Rhodovastum atsumiense: one gene and its partner. The protein of the gene in region 1 interacts with the protein of each later gene in a pairwise test. Links are inferred from orthologs where the notes say so. Each region holds a gene or a part of one and is shown in the gene's direction. Other genes may lie near its edges.

Region 1 (11,131 bases):
CCTGTTCAATCCGCGCTGCCGCTTTGCCGATACCGCCTGCCGCAGCGTCCCGCCGACGCTCGCCGGCCCGTCCGGCCGCCGCGCCCGTTGCCATTTCCCGCTCGACCGGACCCCGTCCGCCGCGCCCCCTCCCGGGGTGGCGGACGGGGAGGGACCCAGCCAGGTGCTGCAGCCATGACCCCAGCCATGGAGGCGGCCGCGCTGCGCCGCCATTACCCGGTCGGGGGCGGCCTGTTCGTCCCGAAGGCGCTGGTGAAGGCGGTCGACGGCGTGTCCTTCGTGCTGCATCCCGGCGAGACCCTGGCGGTGGTCGGCGAGTCCGGCTGCGGCAAGTCCACGCTCGCGCGCATGGCGACGCTGATGGAACTGCCGAGCGCGGGCGAGCTGCTGATCGACGGCCGCAAGGTGCCGCTCGACGACGAGGTGGAACGCCGCCGCCTGCGCCTCAATGTGCAGATGGTGTTCCAGAATCCGTACGGGTCGCTCAACCCGCGCAAGACCGTGGGCGCCATCCTCGAGGAGCCGCTCGCGCTGAATGGCCGCGGCGGCCGCGCCGAGCGCGAGCAGGCGGTGCGGGCGATGATGGCCCGGGTCGGGCTGCGCCAGGACCAGTACGGCCGCTATCCGCACATGTTCTCCGGCGGGCAGCGCCAGCGCATCGCCATCGCCCGGGCGTTGATGCTCAATCCGCGCGTGGTGGTGGCCGACGAGCCGGTGTCGGCGCTGGACGTATCGATCCAGGCCCAGGTGCTGAACCTGCTGATGGATCTGCAGGACGAGTTCCGTCTCGCCTACCTGTTCATCAGCCATGACCTGAGCGTGGTCCGCCACATCGCCCGCGAGGTGCTGGTGCTGTATTGCGGCCGCCCGGTCGAGCACGGCCCGAAGGAGAGCGTGTTCGCAGCGCCCCTGCACCCCTACACGCGCGCGCTGCTTGCCGCCACGCCCTCGATCGATGCGCGCCACCGCAAGCAGGTGGCGTCGGTGCGGGGCGAACTGCCATCCCCCCTGAACCCGCCGCCCGGCTGCGCCTTCGCCTCGCGCTGTCCGCATGCGACCGATCGCTGCACGGCGGAGCGGCCGGACTGGCGCGTGCTCGGCGATCACCAGGTCGCGTGCCATTACGCGGAGCAACTGGGGTAGTTCCGAATTCCACCGGAATTCGGGGTTAGACCGGCAGGCTGACCGGGGCCGGCCGCCGGCGGCCGGCAGTCCCGGCCGCCGCGATGGGTGTGGCCGGAGTGCCGCTATCCGGGCCCACGGAAAATCGAAATCAGTGTTGGATCCCCCCGCGCCATCTGCATGCGCGGGTATGTATTTCCGTGGAACCAACCGATCGCCCGGGCAGTGGAGACAGGCTTACCACTCTGGGCAGCTTGAACTTCTGCCGGGCTCCTCTGTTGCGCCCATGCCGCCGTCAAGTGAAACGAACTTGAATTTTCGGTCTTCACTGTATCGTGAATACAACAGCACTGTGTCTGTACTGCCACATAGCTTGGTGGAAACGCACAACGCGCACGTTGTGCGGCCGTGGATGCTGGCTTCGTTCCAACTTGGACACTACGGTTTGCTGCGCTGGACAGGGCGATCAACAGCCCCGCCTCTGGGTCGCTAGCAGAGACCCGTCATGCGAGGAGAGAACCATGAAATTGCGGAGCGTGATGCTGGCCGCGACCATGCTGGCGTTGCCGGTAACGGCGTGGACGGCGGAGCCGATCACTGGCTTGTATATCGGTGGCGGTATCGGATTTGACTACCTGAACTCAGTGAATGCCAAGAGCGTCTCGTTCGCCACCCCGGTCTTCGGCGTGACCAGATCCGTCAGCAGCAATGGGTCGCTTTCGTCGAGTGGCGGTTTCGTCGGGCTTGCCAGCGTCGGCTATGGGCTCGGCAACGGCCTGCGCTTCGAACTGGAGGGCAATTACCGGTCCAATCACACCCGGACCACCGGGACTTCGGGCATTGCCGGCGGCGGCAACATCCTGCAGTACGGCGTCTTCGTGAACGGGTTGTACGACTTCACCGAAGTCGCGAGCTGGGTCCAGCCCTATGCCGGCATCGGCTTCGGCTATATCTGGAACGAATTCCAGTCGGGCCGGTTGTACACCACCAACCTGAACCCGCAGTCGCAGATCAACTTCAGCAATTCTTCCTCTGGTGAAGCGGCCGGGCAGGTGATCCTCGGCGCGGCCTTCCCGCTCGGTGTACCCGGCCTGGCGCTGACGACCGAGTTCCGTTTCGTCGGCCAGTTCGGCGAGCCGAGCTTCAACGGATCGACGGCCATCCGGCGTGGGTCGGCGGTCGGCCCGGCCAGCGGCACCTCGATCAAGATCGGCAACCCCACCAACGAATCCGTTCTGGTCGGGCTTCGTTATGCCTTCAATGCGGCCCCGCCGCCGCCGCCGCCCGCACCGGCCCCCGTTGCCGCACCGGCGCCGGCGCCCTCGCGCACCTACCTGGTGTTCTTCGACTGGGATCGGGCCGACCTGACCGCGCGCGCGCGCCAGATCATCGCCGAGGCGGCGCAGAACTCGAGTCGAGTGCAATACACCCGTATCGAGGTTGCCGGTCACGCCGACCGCACCGGCACCGCCAACTACAATATCGCCCTGTCGCGCCGCCGCGCCGAGAACGTGGCCGCCGAGCTGGTGCGCAACGGCGTGCCGCGCGAAGCCATCTCGATCGAAGCCTTCGGCTACAGCCGTCCGCTGGTGCCGACCGCCCCGGGCGTGCGGGAACCGCAGAACCGCCGCGTCGAGATCGTCTTCAAGTAGGCGCGCGGGGCCGGGGCGCGTCCCGGCCGGCAACATCGTTGCATCTTCCGCCCGCCGTCGGTCGCAGGACCGGCGGCGGGTTTTTCATGGCGAGTCGGCGATGCGTTCCGCCTTGCCAACTATTCTCTTCTCGTTCGGGAGGTCGTTGCGGGGGCATGCCTGGGTATGGCCGCTCCCGGAGTAGGGGAATATCTGTTGCAAAAAAGCAACTCTGTGTCCCCGAAAACCGTCTCTGGATCGCGACAGAGACAATCACTGCTGGTCACTACGGGACCCGAACACTACCTTTCCGGCAAGTAGAGCGGGGAAGGCAATCGCCTACCCGAGGGCGCGCATAGCGGCCCGGAACGCGAGGAGAGCACACGATGACGATTCGGAACGCGCTGTTGGCCGCGTCCGTCTTGGCCCTGCCGGCTGTGGCGCAGGCGCAGCCGATCAATGGTCTCTATGTCGGTGGTGGGCTGGGCTACAACTACACGCAGGACATCGACACCAAGGGGACGGCGGCGATTCCCGGTGGCACGGTCAGCGGCTCCGGGAAGCTGACGGGCAATGGCGGCCTCGGCGCGGTCGGCAGCGTTGGCTGGGGCTTCGGCAACGGCGTGCGCGTCGAGCTCGAGGGCAACTACCGTGAGAACCACACGCGCCTGAGCAAGGCGGGTGCGGTCCGTGGCGGTGCCGACCTGCAGACCTACGGCGTGATGATCAACGGCCTGTATGACTTCGACCTCGGCCTGCCGGTGACGCCGTATGCCGGCGCCGGTATCGGCTATGAATGGACGCAGGTCAGCAGCGCGAAGGCGTATCTGCCGGGCGGGCCGAACCAGATCAGCGGCGCGAACAAGACCGAAGGCAGCCTGGCGACGCAGGCGATCCTGGGCGCGTCCTATGCGCTGCCGGTGCCGGGCCTGTCGCTGACCGCCGAGTACCGCTTCATGGCGACGGTCGAGGAGCCCAAGTACAAGGGCAGCGTGGCTGGCGTGCCGGGGACGGTGAAGCTGGGCAACCAGTATAACCACGCTGCGATGCTGGGCGTGCGCTACGCGTTCAACTCGGCTCCGGCGGTGCCGCCGCCGGCCCCCGCGCCGGTGGTTGCCCCTGCGCCGGCGCCCTCGCGCACCTACTTGGTGTTCTTCGACTGGGATCGGGCTGAGCTGACCGCGCGTGCGCGCCAGATCATCGCCGAGGCGGCGCAGAACTCGACCCGCGTGCAGCTGACGCAGATCGAGGTTGCCGGCCACGCCGACCGCACCGGCACCGCCCGCTACAACCTGGCGCTGTCGCGCAAGCGCGCCGAGAACGTGGCGGCCGAGCTGGTGCGCAACGGCGTGCCGCGCAACGTCATCGCGATCCAGGCCTATGGCGACAGCCGCCCGCTGGTGCCCACCGCCGCCGGCGTCCGCGAGCCGCAGAACCGTCGCGTCGAGATCGTGCTGAAGTAGATCCGGATACGATCCGAAGTGGGACGTCCCCCGCCGCCGGCGCCCGCGCCGGCGGCGGATCTGTCTTGATGCAGTCCGTTATCGACTGCGGGCGGGGCAGCCGGACATGAACCGCCGTATCGCTTCGACTCCGGTCGAAGTACAAGAGCCCTGATTCCGGCTCGCATCATGCCGGCGACATCAATCCGATATGAGAACGTGCATTCCCGTCCTGCCGTCATGGCGGATGGGCGCGCCTCATTTTCGTCAAACTCGAATGAAATGCCGTTTCGTCGCCGTATTGCCTTATCGCGGCGAGCCTACAAGCGAGGAGAATAAGCCATGAAACTTCGGAACGCGCTGTTGGCCGCGTCCGTGTTGGCCCTGCCGGTGGTGGCGCAGGCGCAGCCGATCAACGGCCTCTATGTCGGTGGTGGGCTGGGCTACAACTACACGCAGGACATCGACACCAAGGGAACGGCGGCGATTCCCGGCGGCACGGTCAGCGGCTCCGGGAAGCTGACGGGCAATGGCGGTCTTGGCGCGGTCGGCAGCGTTGGCTGGGGCTTCGGCAACGGCGTGCGCGTCGAGCTCGAGGGCAATTACCGCGACAACCACACGCGCCTGACCAAGGCGGGCCGTGTGCAGGGCGGTGCCGATCTGCAGACCTACGGCGTGATGATCAACGGCCTGTATGATTTCGACCTCGGCCTGCCGGTGACGCCGTATGCCGGCGCCGGTATCGGCTATGAATGGACGCAGGTCAGCAGCGCGAAGGCGTATCTGCCGGGCGGGCCGAACCAGATCAGCGGTGCGAACAAGACCGAAGGCAGCCTGGCGACGCAGGCGATCCTGGGCGCGTCCTATGCGCTGCCGGTGCCGGGCCTGTCGCTGACCGCCGAGTATCGCTTCATGGCGACGGTCGAGGAGCCCAAGTACAAGGGCAGCGTGGCTGGCGTGCCGGGGACGGTGAAGCTGGGCAACCAGTATAACCACGCGGCGATGCTGGGCGTGCGCTATGCGTTCAACTCGGCTCCGGCGGTGCCGCCGCCGGCCCCGGTGCCGGTGGTTGCCCCCGCGCCGGCGCCCTCGCGCACCTACCTGGTGTTCTTCGACTGGGATCGGGCTGACCTGACCGCGCGCGCGCGCCAGATCATCGCCGAGGCGGCGCAGAACTCGACCCGCGTGCAGCTGACGCAGATCGAGGTTGCCGGCCACGCCGACCGCACCGGCACCGCCCGCTACAATCTCGGGCTGTCGCGCAAGCGTGCCGAGAACGTGGCGGCCGAGCTGGTGCGCAACGGCGTGCCGCGCAATGCCATCGCGATCCAGGCCTACGGCGACAGCCGCCCGCTGGTGCCGACCGCCGCCGGCGTCCGCGAGCCGCAGAACCGTCGCGTCGAGATCGTGCTGCGCTAACCGGTACAAGCAAGGCCAGGGGAGCCCCTCTGGCCTTGCCCTGGTCCGGTTGACGGAAAAAAGAGGCCCGGAAGACCGCAATCGGTCTCCCGGGCCTCTTTATATGTACCGGTCATCAGCTCTGCGCCTTGCGCATCGCGCCGGATCTTCAACCATCGCGGATGGTCCGGCCGGCGAAGCGGGCGGCATCCCCTGGCAACGAAACCATCCGTTGCCAGGGCCGGGGTGACGGGGGCGCTGCGTTACTTCTTCTTCTTCTTCGCTGCCGCCACGGCCTTCGCCGGCGCGGGGGCCGGCGCCGCGGTCGCCGGGCATTCTGCGAACTTCATCGCCTGCGGCAGGGACTGCGTCTTCGTTTCGGCGAAGCGGGGCAGTTCCTCGGGCTTCTGCAGGGCCATGACTTCATCGAACTGACCCAGGCTGCGTTCGCAGAACTGCGACCCCAGCACCATGGCGCGCTGCGACTGCGCGTTGGCGAGCTGGGTGATGTAGTCGTCGCGCGACTGCTGCCAGCGCCGCTTGTCGTTACGGCTGAAATAGGTCTCCGCCGTCTTCTCCTGTTGCAGCAGCGACGGCCGGTACCGGTTCACGAAGGCGTTGTACTTGTCTTCCGCCCGGCAGGAGATGGCCGTAACCATCAGGTTGCTTTTCAGCGCGGCGACCGAGAACGCCGTCACTTCACCCGGACGGGCACACCACGGCGCCGGAGGCGGCTCGGGCAGCGGCGGCGGCTGATAGGCGACCTGCGGCGGGGCCGGGGGTTCCTTGTCAGTGCAGCCGGCGATCAAAGCGAGGAGAACCAGGGCCAGCGCGGGACGCAGCATGGGAATCATCCAGAGGCAGGGAGGGAAGTGCAGGAATAGGCACGGTCCGCCGTGTCGCGCAACCGCCCCGCTTGGCCCCGCCCCTTCGCTGCAGCGCCGCGAAGAAGGGGGTTGCACGCTGAATATGTCTGCTATGCTTCGTGGCGTTTGCAAACTTTCAGCGCCGGCGAGCACCCCGATATGCCAGAAAGCCAGATCGACGTCGCTTCCGACCCTTTCCGCGATTATCGCCCGGGGCCGTTTTTCTGCGAACTCACGAGCGAGAGGGCGGGCGATGGTGGTGCCGCGGCCGTCGTGCGCGAACGCATTGGATCCATTGGACTCGACGCGCTGCGCGCGCGTGCCCAGGCGGCCGAGAACGATCTGTTCAACCTCGGCATCACCTTCACGGTTTATTCGGATGCCACCGCAATCGACCGGATCATGCCGTTCGACTGCATTCCGCGCATTCTGACCGCGGCGGAATGGCGGGTCATCGATACCGGCGTGCAGCAGCGAGTCGCGGCGCTCAATGCGTTCCTGCACGACATCTACCACGAGCGGCGGATCCTCAAGGATGGCGTGGTGCCGGCCGAACTCGTGCTCGGGAATGCCAATTACCGGCCGGAGATGGAGGATTTCCCGGTCCGGTTCGGCACCTACGTGCATATCTGCGGCACCGACATCGTGCGCGACACCGCCGGCAATTTCATGGTCCTGGAAGATAACGGTCGCACGCCTTCCGGCGTGTCCTACGTCGTCGAGAACCGCCACATGATGTCGCGGGCCTTCCCCGACCTGATGGCGGGGATGCGGCTGCGGCCGGTCGACGATTATGGCGAGCGCCTGTTGAGCGCCATGGTCGAGATCGCGCCCGAGGGGGTGGATGACCCGCAAGTGGTGCTGCTCAGCCCCGGCATCTACAACTCGGCTTATTTCGAGCACGTCTTTCTCGCGCGCGAAATGGGGGTGCCGCTGGTCGAGGGGGCCGACCTGTTCGTCGAGCAGGACCGGGTGTGGATGCGCACCACCGGCGGGCGGCGCCCGGTGCATACCATCTACCGGCGCATCAGCGACGACTTCCTCGACCCCACCGTTGGCCGGCCGGAAAGCCTGCTCGGCGTGCCGGGCCTGATCGGGGCGTGGCGGCGCGGCAACGTGGCGCTGGCCAACGCGGTCGGCACCGGCGTCGCCGACGACAAGGCGGTGTACGCTTATATGCCAAGGATCATCCGCTACTACCTGTCCGAGGATCCGATCCTGCCCAATGTCGAGACCCATATCTGTCGCGAGCCGGAAGGGCTGGCCTATACGCTCGCGCATCTGGACCAGCTGGTGATCAAGCCTGTCGGGGAATCCGGGGGCTATGGCATCACCATCGGCCCGCACGCCTCCCGCGCCCAGCTCGAACATGCCCGCGCGGCGCTGCTGGCCGATCCCGCCAACTGGATCAGCCAGCCGGTGATCTCGCTGTCGGTCGCTCCGACGCTCTGCGACGAGGGGATCCGGCCGCGGCATCTCGACCTGCGGCCTTATGCGGTCACCGGGCGGCAGACCTGGGTGTTGCCGGGCGGGCTGACGCGGGTGGCGCTGCGCCCGGGCAGCCTGGTGGTGAATTCGTCCCAGGGCGGCGGGTCGAAGGACACCTGGGTCCTGGCCGAAGCGGAGGTGGCATGATGCGCAACGAATTGCCGCTGCTCGCGCGCTATGCCGAGGGCCTGTTCTGGATGGCCCGGTATCTCGAGCGCGTCGAGAACATCGCCCGTCTCATCGACGTCACCCAGAATTTCGAGAGCCCCGGCCGCGAGAGCGAAAGCTGGTTCGCCCTGGTGCGCATCAACGCCGACGAGGCGGGCTTCGCCGAGCGTGGGCTGGCCCCGGGGGCGGAGGCGGTGAAGCGCTTCTACCTGCTCGACCACGACAATCCCACCAGCGTGCCGGCCGCGCTGGAAGCGGCCCGCATGAATGCGCGCACCCTGCGCCCGCTGATCTCGACGGAGATGTGGGTACAACTGAACGTCTTTCACCGTGACATGGTGGCGATCGATGCCGCCGATCTGCAGGGCGACCGGTTGTCGCGGCTGTGTGCGCGCATCAAGGAGGGCGTGCAGACCCATACCGGCATCACCGAGGGAACGTTCTTCCGCGACCAGGGCTGGCTGTTCTACCAGCTCGGGCGCCAGATCGAGCGCGCTGACCAGACTACCCGGATGCTGGACATCCGCTATCACCTGCTGGTCCCCGCCACCAACGGCGAGGCGCGGCGCGTGGCCGAGCTGACGCAGTGGGGCGGTGTGCTGCGGGCCGCGGCCGGCTATCACGCCTTCCGCCGCATCGCCCCAGCGGGCTTCACCCCCGCCGACGTGGTAGGTTTCCTGTTGCGTGACAATCACTTCCCCCGCAGTGTCGCGCTCTGCCTGGAGCAGGTCGACTGGGTGCTGAACCGGCTGCGCGCCACCTGGGGGCTGCGGGGCACCGTGCGGGCGCTGGAACAGGTCGAGGAGTTGCGGACCACGTTGCTGGGGCCGACCGTCCAGACGATCCTGGACGAGGGCCTGCATCATTTCCTCGACCATTTGCAATGTGGCCTGATCGACCTCGCCGGCGAGATCGGCACCGCGTTCTTCCGCGACTGGCGCCCCTACGCCGAGCAGTCGCAGAAACAAGGGTAGGAGAGGGGTGCAGGGGCCTTTTGGCCCCTGCTGGAGTCCAGAGGCGAAGCCTTTGGCGGGGTTTGGGGCAGCGCCCCAAGCGCGGCATTGACCCGTGGCGACCCGGCTCTAACTTGGCCGCCGGAGGCCTGCCATGCCGCATGTTGCAACAGAGCGTTTTCTCACCGAGCTGGCAGCCATTGTCGGCCCGAGAGGGTTGCTGACCGATCCGACCGATATCGCACCTTATGCCGAGGACTGGCGCCGCCTCTACCGGGGCCACCCCCCGGCTGTGGTTCGGCCCGCCACCACGCAGGAGGTCGCCGAGGTCGTGCGGGCCTGTGCCGCTGCCGGTGTGGGCATCGTCCCCCAGGGCGGCAACACGTCGATGGTCGGTGGCGCCGTGCCGGCCGAGGACGGCAGTGAGATCGTGCTGGCGCTCGCCCGGCTCAACCGGATCCTCGAGATTGACCCGGTGGACATGACCCTGACCCTGCAGGCCGGGGTGACCCTGAAGGCGGCGCAGGAGGCGGCGGCGGCCAAAGGCTGCCTGCTGCCGTTGTCGATCGCCTCGGAGGGGACCGCGCAGATCGGTGGGGTGCTGGCCACCAATGCCGGCGGCAACAACACGATCCGCTACGGCAATGCCCGTGATCTCGTGCTCGGGCTGGAGGTGGTGTTGCCGGACGGGGAGGTCTGGGAGGGCTTGCGCCGGCTGCGCAAGGACAATACCGGCTATTGCCTGCGCCAGCTTTTCGTCGGCGCCGAGGGGACGCTCGGCATCATCACCGCCGCCGTGCTGAAGCTGGCTCCGCTGCCGCGCGAGGTGGAGGTGGCGCTGTGTGCGCTGCCGTCCGCCGAGGCGGCGCTGGACCTGTTCTCCCGGTTCCAGGCGCAGGATCCGGCCGCGCTGCAGGCATTCGAATATATGTCGGGCTCCGGCATGGATCTGGTGCTGGCGCATATTCCCGGCTCTGCGTTGCCGCTCGTGACCCCGGCCGACCATTATGTCCTGGTCGAGCTGGCGTCTCCGCGGGTCGGGGCTGGTCTGCGCCCGGCGCTGGAGGAGGTGCTGGGGGCGGCGCTGGAAGAGGGGGTGGTGCTGGATGCCGCCATTGCCGCCTCCGGGGCGCAGCGCGCGGCGATCTGGAAGCTGCGCGAGGAGCATTCCGAGGCGCAGAAGCGGGCCGGCGCCTCGGTCAAGAACGATGTCTCGGTGCCGGTCTCGCGCGTCCCGGCGCTGCTCCACCGGGCGGCGGAGGCCTGCGAGGCGCTGCTGCCGGGCATCCGCATCGTCCCGTTCGGGCATCTCGGCGATGGCAACATTCACTTCAACCTGGTCCAGCCCGAGGGCATGGACCCGGCTGCCTTCCTGGCCCGCGACCAGGACCTGATGGCGGCGGTCGGCGCGGTGGTGCGCGACCTCGGCGGCAGTTTTTCGGCCGAGCACGGGGTCGGGCGGCTGAAGCCGGCGATGCTGCCCGGCTGGCGGGGCGGGGCGGAGCTTGAGACCATGCGGCGCATCAAGCAGGCGCTGGATCCGCACGGCATCATGAACCCCGGCAAGGTCCTGCCATGATGTGCAGGCGCCTCCCGGCGCCGCTTCACGGTTTTGCCGGTGGCCCCGGCCCGGCTAAAGTGCCGGCATGAGCGTGCTGCCCATCCGAATCGGCCCGATTGTCACCCGGCTCGATCGCTATATTTTCCGCCAGTTGCTGCTGGCCCTGGTCGCCACCACCGCCGGGCTGGTGGCGCTGATCTGGCTGACGCAGTCGCTGCGCTTCGTCGAGCTGGTGGTCAACCGTGGGTTGTCGGTTCGGGTGTTCCTGGAACTGTCGAGCCTGCAGATTCCTTATTTTGTCTCGGTGATCCTGCCGATCACGACCTTCGTCGTGGTGCAGTTCATCTACCAGAGGTTGTCCGGCGACCGGGAACTGACGGTGATGCGCGCGGCCGGGCTGTCGCCGCTGGCGCTGGCGCGGCCGGCGCTCGCGGTGGCGCTGGTGGCGGTGGCCTGCGGCTACCTGCTGAACCTGGTGCTGGTGCCGGCGGCCTCGCAGGCG
Region 2 (11,331 bases), 5.6 Mb from region 1 along the record:
GCAGGGGGCGTTACGCGACCTCGCCCGGCACATCGTCACCACCAGCCCGGACGTGACGGTGTCCACCAATCTCGGCCCCTGGGTGAACCGGCGCGGCATCTTCGACCGGCATACCCGCAACGATGTGTTCCGCGACGCCAAGCTGGCCAGCGCGCAGCGCTGGGGCATGGCGCCGGCGGGCCAGCACATCGAGCTGGGCATCGCCGAGCAGAACCTGTTCCTGTTGCTGGGGGCGGCGGGGCTGTCGCACAGCCTGAACGGTGGGCGGCTGCTGCCGGTGGGCACGGTCTATGACCCCTTCGTCAATCGCGGCCTCGATGCGCTGATCTATGCCTGCTACCAGGACGCGCGCTTCCTGCTGGTTTCCACCCCGTCCGGCCTGTCGCTCGCGCCCGAGGGCGGGCAGCACCAGAGCATCAACACGCCGCTGATCGGCATGGCCGCCGACCGGCTGGCCGCGTACGAACCCACCCATGTGGACGAGCTGGCGATCCTGCTGCGCCATGCCTTTGCGCACATGCAGGATCCGCAGGGCTCGGCGGTGTGGCTGCGCCTGTCCACCCGTTCGATCGAGCAGCCCGAGCGCAGCCTCGATCCCGCCGCGGTGATCGCGGGCGGGCACTGGGCGGTGCCGCCGCGTCCGGGGGCACGGATCGCGCTGGCCTATCAGGGGCCGGTCGCGCCCGAGGCCGAGGCGGCCTTCGCGGTGCTGCGCGAGGAGGAGCCCGGGGCCGGGCTGCTCGCCGTCACCAGTGCCGACCGGCTGCATGCCGGCTGGCTCGCCGCGGCGCGGGCCCGGCGGGCGGGCGAGCGGGGTGCCACCAGCCATGTTGAGCGCCTGCTGGCGCCGCTCGCGCCGGGGGCGGCGCTGGTGACGGTGCTGGACGGGCATCCGGCCAGCCATGCCTGGCTCGGCGCGGTGAGGGGGCAACGTGTGGTGCCTCTCGGCACCGACCGCTTCGGCCAGAGCGGCGACATCCCCGACCTGTATCGCGAGTACGGCCTGGACGAGGATGCCATCCTGGATGCCTGCGCCCAGGCACTGCTGGGCTGACCGGCCAGGCGAATCCTGTTCTACCCTGGCGGGAGGATGGCACGGAAGGGCGGCACGGAGTGACGGAACGATCGAATACGGAAACGATGGCGGGGCGCGACGACGCCGAGTCCTCCGCCAGGCCCGGACGCCCCATCCATATCTCCGGCTATGACCGCAAGGGCCGGGATTTCTATGCGACCCCGGCCTGGGTCACCGAGGCGCTGCTGCGCCATGTCCGCTTCCGCGGCCGGGTCTGGGAGCCCTGCTGCGGCACCGGCGCCATCACCACGGTGCTGCAGCGCCACGGCTACGAGGTGACCTCCACCGACATCGCCGATCACGGTTTCGGCACGCCCGGCATTGATTTCCTGGGCTGCGGGGCGGTGCCGGACGGGTGCAGGGCGCTGGTCACCAACCCGCCCTATGGCGACACCGGTTCGCACCGGGGCCAGGAGAAATCGCCGGCCGCCATGCTTCGCTTCGTCGAGCACGCCCTGCGGCTGACCGCCGGGGTGCAGGGACAACTGGCCTTGCTTGTCCGATTCCAGTGGGTTGCCGGGCAACGGGCGGCGGCGCTGATGTCGGCCGGCCCGTTCGCCGCGGTGATCGCGCTGACCCAGCGGATCTGCTGGTTCGACCGGGGGGCCGACACCAACGCCGCCCAGCACCATCATGCCTGGGTGGTGTTCGATCACGCCCATCCGCCGGGCCAGCCGCCGGCCCTGCTGTTTGCCGGGGCGGACCGACCGCGACCGCAGGGGGAGCCCCCGCGCACCGCTCCTTGATTGCGGGAGGAGCGGCGACCGGCCGGCCGCGTCAGGCCACGTTACCGCGCCGCGCGTGTTCGCTGCCGACTCGCAGCGGGATCGGCAGGGCGTTGCCGGTTTCGTTGTGGATGGAGAAGGTCCAGCGGCCCTCCGCGTCCTGGCCGGCGACATAGGTCATGCGGCCGGTCACGTGGTTTTGCGCGTCGAAGGTCAGCACCGTCGGCCGGATCGAGGCGATCTCGTGCGGCTGGATATAGGCGGAACTGCAGATGATCACCGCATCCCCCGGCTGGCAGGTGCGCGCCGCCGCCCCGTTCAGCACGCAGCAACGCGAGCCGCGTTCCCCGTAGATCACGTAGGTGGAGATCCGTGCCCCGGAATTGCGGTTCCAGATCTCCACGAATTCCATGGGCAGCAGACCTGCGGCTTCGCAATGGTCGGGGTCGAGCGTGATCGAGCCATGATAATTCAGGTTCGACTCGGTCACTGTGATCCCATGCAGCTTGGCGGCGACGACCTTCCGCACGCTTGATCCCTCCATTGGCAACCGCTGACTGCGGCATCCTCGCCAGGCCCACGTCCTCTCGCCACAACGATTTTCGGCGCGGCCCCGTGCATGAACGCACGGTTGAGCCCCACCCCGCCGCGGCCCGCGCCCCGGATTGACACGACGCGAATCGCTTCCATATGTTGTGCGTCCTTCGCATTTGGCCCCACAATATATAGGAATTGGCGATGGACGGCTCGATCGCGCCTGGCGTGCTGGATCACGCGGAATTGGCCTTGTCCGGCGGCCTCGCGGCGCTCGCCCGCGCCTCTGCCTTCGGGACACAGGCGCTGCCGGCGCGTGCGCTCGAGCCCGGCATGGGCCTCGCCGTCGCCCGGCGCACCGTGTTCCGCCCGCAGGATGCCGAAAGCTTCGGCCGTGTCGCCGATCGTGTCGCCGCCGGCAACATGTCGCTGCTCGGCCGCTCGCTGATCGCGGCCGAGCAGGACGAGCAGGCGCGGCTGCGCAATGCCATCGCCACCGGGTCGCTGCTCACCTCCGGGCGGCACCTGCAGCACGGCGATGCCGAGCAGGCCGGCCGCAACATGGAGGTGTTCACCAACTGCGCCACCGCCATCGCCAGCTTCGCCAAGTTCTACCTGCTGCTGAACGGCTCGGGGGTCGGCCGCGCCTATGACGACGAGCTGATGGCGGTGGACTGGGCGGAGGCGCCGGAGATCCTGCTGCATCTCGACCCGGCGCATCCCGACTATCCGAAGACCGACTCCGAGCTGCGCCAGTTCGCCGCGGAGCTGTCCTTGCTGCCGGGGGCCGGGGTGGAAGCCGACATCGCGTCGGTGCGGGCCGCGATCGGTCGCGCCTTGTTGCCCGATCTCGCCATCCTTCCCGCCGGGGCGCGGCTGCACCGCATCGCCGACAGCCGCGAGGGCTGGGCCAAGGCGCTGGAGGAGCTGGAAAGCCTTGCCTTCCAGCGCGCAAGCGGCCTGCCCCTGGTGTTCGACCTGTCGGCGATCCGGCCGAAGGGGGCGCCGATTCGTGGCATGCAGGGCCGGCCAGCCTCCGGCCCGGTGTCGCTGCTGCGTGCCCTGCTGAACATCCGCCGGCACGTGATCGAGCCGGCGCGGGCCCGCGCCGGCTCGCAGGACAGGCTGTCGCTGTGGGAGCAGGCGATGCTGGTCGATCACCACCTGTCGGTGGAGGTCCAGGTCGGCGGCGCGCGGCGGGCGGCGCGCATGGCCACCAAGAGCTGGCGCGACCCCGGCATCTTCCGCTTCATCCGCTGCAAGAGCGAAGGCGGGCTGTGGACGGCCAACAACTCGGTGATGGTGGACCATGATTTCTGGCGGCGCGTCGCCGAGGGCAAGGCGCAGGCGGCGGAGGACGCGTTGACCCGCCATGCCGTGGCGGTGTTCGACGAGGTCACCCGCTGCGCCTACATCAACGGCGAGCCCGGCCTGATCAACGGCGACCGGCTGGAGGACCTGCGCACCGGCTCGGCGCGTGCCAAGCCGGTGCATGAGGATGGCCGCGATTTCCGCTCCGGGCGCTACCAGGTCGACCACGCGCATGCGCTGCTGGCCGATCTGTCGCGGCGCGCCAACGCCGCCCGCTTCCCGGTCACCACCAATCCCTGCGGCGAGATCGTGCTGCACGTGACCGGCGGCTATTGCGTGATCGCCGATTTCGCGCCGCTGCTGGCCTGCCCCGGCAGCCCGGATGAGTACGTGCCGGGCTGCCTGCCGGAAGACGAGGCGGCGCTGTGGGATGCGCGGGTCGTCGAATCGGTGCGGCTCGGCGTGCGTTTCCTGATCCGCGCCAACACCATGGACGCCCTGTATGCCGAGGAGGTGCGCCGCACCAACCGCATCGGCATCGGCCCGACCGGCCTGCATGAATGGGCCTGGGTCCGGTTCGGCCTGTCCTTCACCGACCTGCTGGACGAGGCGCGGTCCCGCCCGTTCTGGGACATGCTGTCGCATCTCTCGGCGGTGGCGAAGGCCGAGGCGAACCAGTACGCCGCGGAACTCGGGACCACGGCGCCCTTCACCGTCACCACGGTCAAGCCGGCCGGGACCACCAGCAAGCTGTTCGGCCTGACCGAAGGGGCGCATCTGCCGGCGCGGCGGCAATATCTGCGCTGGGTGATGTTCCAGGGCAGCCGCAACGCGGACGGTACCTGGGCGACGGCCAGCGACCCGTTGTTGGCGGACTACGAGGCGCGCGGCTACCCGGTCCGCTGCCTGACCAGCTTTCCCAACATGTCGATCGTCGGCTTCCCGACCCTGCCGCTGATCCAGCGGCTCGGGCTCGGCGAGCAGTTGGTGACCGCCCCGGAAGCCAGCCCCGAACAGCATTACCGCTGGCTCGAGCTGCTGGAACGCCACTGGATCGGCGCGGAACGGGGGAATCAGGTTTCCTATACCCTGAAAGTGTTCACCGACCGGCACGGGCTCGACTCCTTCCGCGACATCGTGCTGCACAACCAGCCGCGCATCCGCTGCTGCGCGGTGCTGCCGAGCCGGCCGGACCACGAGCTTGGCTATGAGTACCTGCCCGAGGAGGAGGTGGCGGAGGACCGATTCGCCGAAATCGTGGCCGGAATCGAGGATCCGGCGCTGCACGAGATGATCGACCTCGCGCATCTTCAGTGCGCCAGTGGGGTGTGCCCGATCTGAGACGCGCGGGGCGCTGCCCCGCCCCTGCCAGGGGCTCCGCCCCTGGACCTGGCCAAGGGCTTCGCCCTTGGAACCCATGTTTTCTGTGCCGCGCAGCGCGAATGGGGTGCAGGGGTCCCCTGACCCCTGCCGGGTCCAGGGCAGAGCCCTGGCCTTAAATAGGGCGGGAGCCCTGGTTTTCTTCATGTCGGCCGCTGCCTTCCACTTGCCGGAAGGCCAGTGGTGCGCTACCTCCGCCGGCTCACGGCCGCCGGGTGCGGGCGTGGTGGAATTGGCAGACACGCCAGATTTAGGTTCTGGTGGCGCAAGCCGTGGGGGTTCAAGTCCCTCCGCCCGCACCACCGGCCGGCCGCTGGCCAGCTTTTCGAGGATTTTCCGGATCATGCAGGTTACCGAGACGTTGTCCGACGGGCTGAAGCGCGCCTACGCCGTCGTGCTGCCGGCCGCCGACATCGAGAGCCGCCGTAGCCAGCGGCTGGCCGAGCTCGGCAAGACCCTGAAGATTCCGGGGTTCCGTCCTGGCAAGGTGCCCGCCACCGTGGTGAAGCAGCGCTATGGCAGCGCCGTCTCCGCCGAGGTGCTGGAGGAAAGCGTCAACGAGGCGACCCGCAAGGTGCTCGCCGATCGGGGCCTGCGCGCCGCGACGCAGCCCAAGGTGGAGCTGGTCAGCCTCGACCCGGCCGCTGATATCGAGTTCAAGTTCGAGCTGGAGCTGCTGCCCGAGATCACGATCCCGGATTTCGCCGCGATCGAGATCACCCGCCTCAAGGCCGAGCCGGCCGAGGAGCAGATCGCCAAGTCGCTGGAGGATCTCGCCCGTCGCCAGCGTGAGCTGGTCGAGGAGCCGGAGGCCCGTCCCGCGGCGGCCGGTGACTTCCTGACCATCGACTTCGTCGGCAAGGTCGATGGCGTAGCCTTCCCGGGCGGCACCGGGTCGGACATGGATGTCGAGGTGTCCGGCCCCGGCTTCATCCCGGGCTTCACCGAGCAGATGGTCGGCCTCGCCCCCGGCGAGACCCGTACTATTGATGTAACGTTCCCAGCAGAGTACGGGGCGAAGGAGCTGGCCGGCAAGGCGGCGACCTTCGAGCTCACCGCCAAGAAGCTGAAGCGCGCGGTGGTGCCGGCGATCGACGACGAGCTGGGCAAGAAGCTCGGCTTCGAGAACCTCGACGAGGTCAAGGACGCGCTGAAGAGCCGCTTCCAGCGTGAGCTCGACCAGCTCGCCCGGCTGCGCACCAAGCGCCAGTTGCTGGACGCGCTGGCCCGGCAGGCGGATTTCGCCGTGCCGGAGAGCCTGGTGGAGGCGGAATTCGCCCAGATCTGGCAGCGCCTGGAAGAATCGCGCAAGCAGGGCGAGATGGAGGCCGATGACGCCGGCAAGGACGAGGACACGCTCAAGGCGGAGTACCGCGGCATTGCCGAGCGGCGCGTCCGCCTGGGGCTGCTGCTCTCCGAGGTTGGCCGGGCCAACGGCATCACGGTGGGCGCCGACGAGCTGAACCGGGCCGTCCACATGGAGGCCTCGCGCTATCCCGGCCAGGAGCGGCAGGTGCTGGAGTTCTTCCACAAGAACCCGCAGGCGGCCGAGGGGCTGCGCAGCCCGATCTTCGAGGAGAAGGTCGTCGATTTCGTGCTGGAACTCGCCAAGGTGACCGACACCATTGTCACCCCGGAAGAGCTGGCGAAGGATCCGAACGCGGCCGGCGAACCCGGTCAGACGGCGGGGGAGGCGGCTGCGGCGGTTTGACCGACGCGGCACGAACCCTATTTAACGCTTCTCGGGCAGGTGAGTTGGCCTGCCGTCCCGGGGCAGCCAGCCCCGGGGCCGCGTCGCATTCGGCAAGGAAGGTCGCAAGATGAGGGATCGTGATCCCGTCGAAATCTACAACAACACCCTCGTGCCGATGGTGGTCGAGCAGACCGCGCGAGGGGAGCGTGCCTACGACATCTATTCGCTGCTGCTGAAGCAGCGGATCATCTTCCTGACCGGCGCGGTGTATGACCAGGTCAGCAGCCTGATCTGCGCGCAGTTGTTGTTCCTGGAGAGCGAGAACCCGAACAAGGACATCTCGTTCTACATCAACAGCCCGGGCGGCGTGGTGTCCTCGGGGCTCGCGATCTACGACACCATGCAGTACATCCGTTCCCCGGTCAGCACGGTGTGCATTGGCCAGGCCGCCTCGATGGGCAGCCTGCTGCTGACGGCGGGGGCGGCGAAGAAGCGCTATGCCCTGCCGAATTCGCGCATCATGGTGCACCAGCCCTCCGGCGGGGCCCAGGGCCAGGCGACCGACATCGAGATCCAGGCGCGTGAGATCCTGACGCTGCGCAAGCGGCTGAACGAGATCTATGTCCGCCATACCGGCCAGCCGATCGAGGCGATCGAGCGCAAGCTCGAGCGCGACACCTATATGTCGGCGGAGGAAGCCCGGGATTTCGGCATCGTCGACCAAGTGGTGGAAAGCCGGCCGACTCCGGCCGAGGCGGAGCGGAGCTGACCGCGCTTTCGCTCCCAAGGTGACGGGGCGGTTGCGGACGCGCTCCGTCATGCCTATGTCACCGAAGCCGGGTCACCCAGGCACGCCCTTTGCATGAACCATTTGGTGTGCTTGGGCGGGGCAATAGCGCCTGGGTCCCGGCTTATCCTTGTCCCCGCCATGTGGCGGGGGGTAGATTGGCGCGCGTGCTTCCCCGAAGGTGCGGGGCAGGAGTGCTCATGAGCAAGTCCGGCGATTCGAAGAACACCCTTTATTGCTCGTTCTGCGGCAAGTCGCAGCACGAGGTCCGCAAGCTCATCGCCGGTCCAACCGTTTTCATTTGCGACGAGTGCGTCGAGCTTTGCATGGATATCATTCGCGAGGAGCACAAGACGCACCTCGTGAAGTCGCGCGACGGCGTGCCTACGCCGAAGGAGATCTGCAAGGTCCTCGACGACTACGTGATCGGCCAGATGCACGCCAAGCGCGTGCTGTCCGTGGCGGTGCACAATCACTACAAGCGGCTGGCCCACGGCGCGAAGAACAACGACGTCGAGATCGCCAAGTCCAACATCCTGCTGGTGGGCCCCACCGGTTCGGGCAAGACGCTGCTGGCGCAGACCCTGGCCCGGATCCTGGACGTGCCCTTCACCATGGCCGACGCCACCACCCTGACCGAGGCGGGCTATGTCGGCGAGGATGTCGAGAACATCATCCTCAAGCTGCTGCAGGCGGCCGACTACAATGTCGAGCGGGCGCAGCGCGGCATCGTCTATATCGACGAAGTCGACAAGATCAGTCGCAAGTCCGACAATCCCTCGATCACCCGCGACGTCAGCGGGGAGGGGGTGCAGCAGGCACTGCTGAAGATCATGGAAGGCACCATTGCCTCCGTGCCGCCGCAGGGCGGGCGCAAGCATCCGCAGCAGGAATTCCTGCAGGTCGACACCACCAACATCCTGTTCATCTGCGGTGGCGCCTTCGCCGGGCTGGAAAAGATCATCGCCGCCCGCGGCAAGGGCTCGGGCATCGGCTTCGGCGCCGAGGTCCGTTCCCCCGACGAGCGCCGCACCGGGGCGATCCTGCGCGAGGTGGAGCCCGAGGACCTGCTGCGCTTCGGCCTGATCCCCGAGTTCATCGGCCGCCTGCCGGTGGTCGCCACGCTCGATGACCTGGACGAGGGCGCGCTGGTCGAGATCCTGACCAAGCCGAAGAATGCCCTGATCAAGCAGTACGCACGCCTGTTCGAGATGGAGGGGGTGAAGCTGTCCTTCACCGATGACGCCCTCGGCTCGGTGGCCAAGCGGGCGATCGCCCGCAAGACCGGCGCGCGTGGCCTGCGGTCGATCATGGAAGCCATCCTGCTGACCACGATGTTCGACCTGCCGAGCCTCGACGGTGTCGAAGAAGTGGTGATCAACCGCGAGGTTGCGGAAAGCCGGTCGAATCCGTTGTTCCTCTATGGAAAGGAGCGCGCCGAGGGCACGGCCTGAGGCGCCTTTCCAGGGCTTCCGCAAGGCCTGCGCCGCCCCCGGGGGCGAGGCGGAGGATTTCAAGTCCTTGTGGCATGATCGGGGCATGCCGATATCCGGGTCGTTGGTACGGACTTCCGATTTCAACTGTCGTGACTGCGTCAACCTGTAAGTCTTTTGGTTGCGCGATCCCTCCGGTTGCTTGACGATGCCCGTGATGCCGCGGCCCGTGCCTGGATCGTAGGGCGGGCTGCGCCGACTGTCCGAAGGAGGTCATCGATGACGGAAGCCGATCGTCCCCCCTCTGGCGGGGATCGCCCGGAAAAGGCCGAGGGGAAGGCCAGCGTGCGCGCCGAATTGCTGCCGGTGCTGCCATTGCGCGATATCGTTGTCTTCCCGCACATGATCGTCCCGCTTTTCGTCGGACGCGAGAAATCGGTTCGCGCCCTGGAAGCGGTGATGAAGGACGACAAGCAGATCCTGCTGGTCGCCCAGAAGAACGCTGCGCAGGACGACCCGTCGGTGGACGATATCTACCGGGTCGGCACGGTTTCGACCATCCTGCAGCTGCTCAAGCTGCCCGACGGTACCGTGAAGGTGCTGGTCGAGGGCGGCCGACGGGCGCGCATCGGCGGCTTCAAGGAAACCGACGCCTATTTCGAGGCCTTCGTCGAGGCGCTGCCCGACCGTGAGCCCGAAGGCAAGGAACTGGAGGCGCTCGGCCGCACCGTGATCGGCCAGTTCGAGCAGTACATCAAGCTCAACAAGAAGATCGCGCCCGAAGTCCTGGTGTCGCTGAACCAGATCGAGGAGCCGTCCAAGCTCGCCGACACGGTCGCGGCGCATCTCAATCTCAAGATCGCCGAGAAGCAGGAACTGCTGGAGATCGCCGGCGTCGGCGAGCGGCTGGAGCGCGTGTTCGGACACATGGAGTCCGAGATCGGCGTGCTGCAGGTGGAAAAGCGCATCCGCAACCGTGTCAAGCGGCAGATGGAGAAGACCCAGCGCGAGTACTACCTGAACGAGCAGCTGAAGGCGATCCAGAAGGAGCTGGGCGAGGGCGAGGACGGCAAGGACGAGACCGCCGAGCTTGAAGCCAAGATCAAGAAGACCCGCCTGTCGAAGGAGGCGCGCGAGAAGGCGCTCGGCGAGCTGAAAAAGCTGCGCACGATGTCGCCGATGAGCGCCGAGGCGACGGTGGTGCGCAACTACCTCGACTGGATCCTCTCGATCCCCTGGAAGAAGCGCAGCAAGGTCAAGAACGACGTGGTCGAGGCCGAGAAGGTCCTCGATGCGGACCATTACGGACTCGAGAAGGTCAAGGAACGCATCCTTGAATATCTCGCCGTGCAGGTGCGGGCGAGCAAGGTGCGCGGGCCCATCCTGTGCCTGGTCGGGCCGCCTGGCGTCGGCAAGACCTCGCTCGGCAAGTCGATCGCGCGGGCGACCGGGCGCAGCTTCGTGCGCATGTCGCTCGGCGGCGTGCGCGACGAGGCCGAGATCCGTGGTCACCGCCGCACCTATATCGGCTCCATGCCCGGCAAGGTCATCCAGGGCATGAAGAAGGCCAAGACCTCCAATCCGCTGTTCCTGCTCGACGAGATCGACAAGCTGGGCGCGGACTGGCGCGGCGACCCGTCGTCCGCGTTGCTGGAGGTGCTGGACCCCGAGCAGAACGCCACCTTCAACGACCACTACCTTGAAGTGGACTACGACCTGTCGGACGTGATGTTCGTCACCACGGCGAACAGCCTGCGCATGCCGCAGCCGCTGCTCGACCGCATGGAGATCATCCGCATCCCCGGCTACACCGAGGACGAGAAGGTCGAGATCGCCCGGCGGCACCTGATCGGCAAGCAGTCGGAGGCGCACAGCCTGAAGGCCGAGGAATGGTCGATCAGCGACGACGCGCTGCGTGACCTGATCCGCTACTACACGCGCGAGGCCGGCGTGCGGAATCTCGAGCGTGAGATCGCCAACCTCGCCCGCAAGGCGGTGAAGGAGATCGTCACCAAGAAGACCAAGAAGGTCGCGATCACCCGCAAGAACCTCGACAAATACGCGGGCGTGCGCCGCTTCCGCTTCGGCGAGGCGGAGACCGAGGACATGGTCGGTGTCGTCACCGGCCTGGCCTGGACCGAGGTGGGCGGCGAGATCCTGAGCATCGAAAGCGTGATGCTGCCGGGCAAGGGCGCGGTGAAGACCACGGGCAAGCTCGGCGACGTGATGCAGGAGAGCGTCTCGGCGGCCCTGTCCTATGTGCGCAGCAGGTCGATCACCTTCGGCATCAAGCCGACGGTGTTCGAGAAGCGGGACATCCACGTCCACGTGCCGGAAGGCGCGACTCCGAAGGACGGGCCATCAGCCGGCATCGCCATGGCGACGTCGATGGT

Evidence for each region.
Region 2: the proteins of NBY65_RS02475 (region 1) and tig interact in binary tests that used the Escherichia coli proteins (3 or more experiments, as listed by UniProt). The link is inferred for Rhodovastum atsumiense from one-to-one orthologs.

What each region holds. Positions count from the first base shown.
Region 1 is NZ_OW485601.1:586,698-597,828, reverse strand. Bases 3,785-6,575 are described here. They hold NBY65_RS02475 (OmpA family protein), read left to right. Parts: upstream 3,785-4,537; coding sequence 4,538-5,614; downstream 5,615-6,575. Other genes in these bases: NBY65_RS02470 (hypothetical protein), read right to left, coding at 5,857-6,438; NBY65_RS02480 (OmpA family protein), read left to right, coding at 3,785-4,216. In the rest of the region: NBY65_RS02495 (ABC transporter ATP-binding protein), read left to right, coding at 1-178; NBY65_RS02490 (dipeptide ABC transporter ATP-binding protein), read left to right, coding at 175-1,143; NBY65_RS02485 (OmpA family protein), read left to right, coding at 1,644-2,774; more of NBY65_RS02480, read left to right, coding at 3,140-3,784; NBY65_RS02465 (circularly permuted type 2 ATP-grasp protein), read left to right, coding at 6,619-8,094; NBY65_RS02460 (alpha-E domain-containing protein), read left to right, coding at 8,091-9,089; NBY65_RS02455 (FAD-binding oxidoreductase), read left to right, coding at 9,223-10,647; LPS export ABC transporter permease LptF, read left to right, coding at 10,715-11,131.
Region 2 is NZ_OW485601.1:6,223,880-6,235,210, reverse strand. The notes cover bases 4,562-7,552. They hold tig (trigger factor), read left to right. Parts: upstream 4,562-5,368; coding sequence 5,369-6,736; downstream 6,737-7,552. Other genes in these bases: NBY65_RS28055 (ATP-dependent Clp protease proteolytic subunit), read left to right, coding at 6,846-7,487; NBY65_RS28070 (recombinase), read left to right, coding at 4,562-4,986. Also shown: NBY65_RS28085 (transketolase), read left to right, coding at 1-1,054; NBY65_RS28080 (hypothetical protein), read left to right, coding at 1,114-1,821; panD (aspartate 1-decarboxylase), read right to left, coding at 1,853-2,329; more of NBY65_RS28070, read left to right, coding at 2,539-4,561; ATP-dependent Clp protease ATP-binding subunit ClpX, read left to right, coding at 7,706-8,959; lon (endopeptidase La), read left to right, coding at 9,341-11,331. UniProt on the Escherichia coli protein: Involved in protein export. Acts as a chaperone by maintaining the newly synthesized secretory and non-secretory proteins in an open conformation.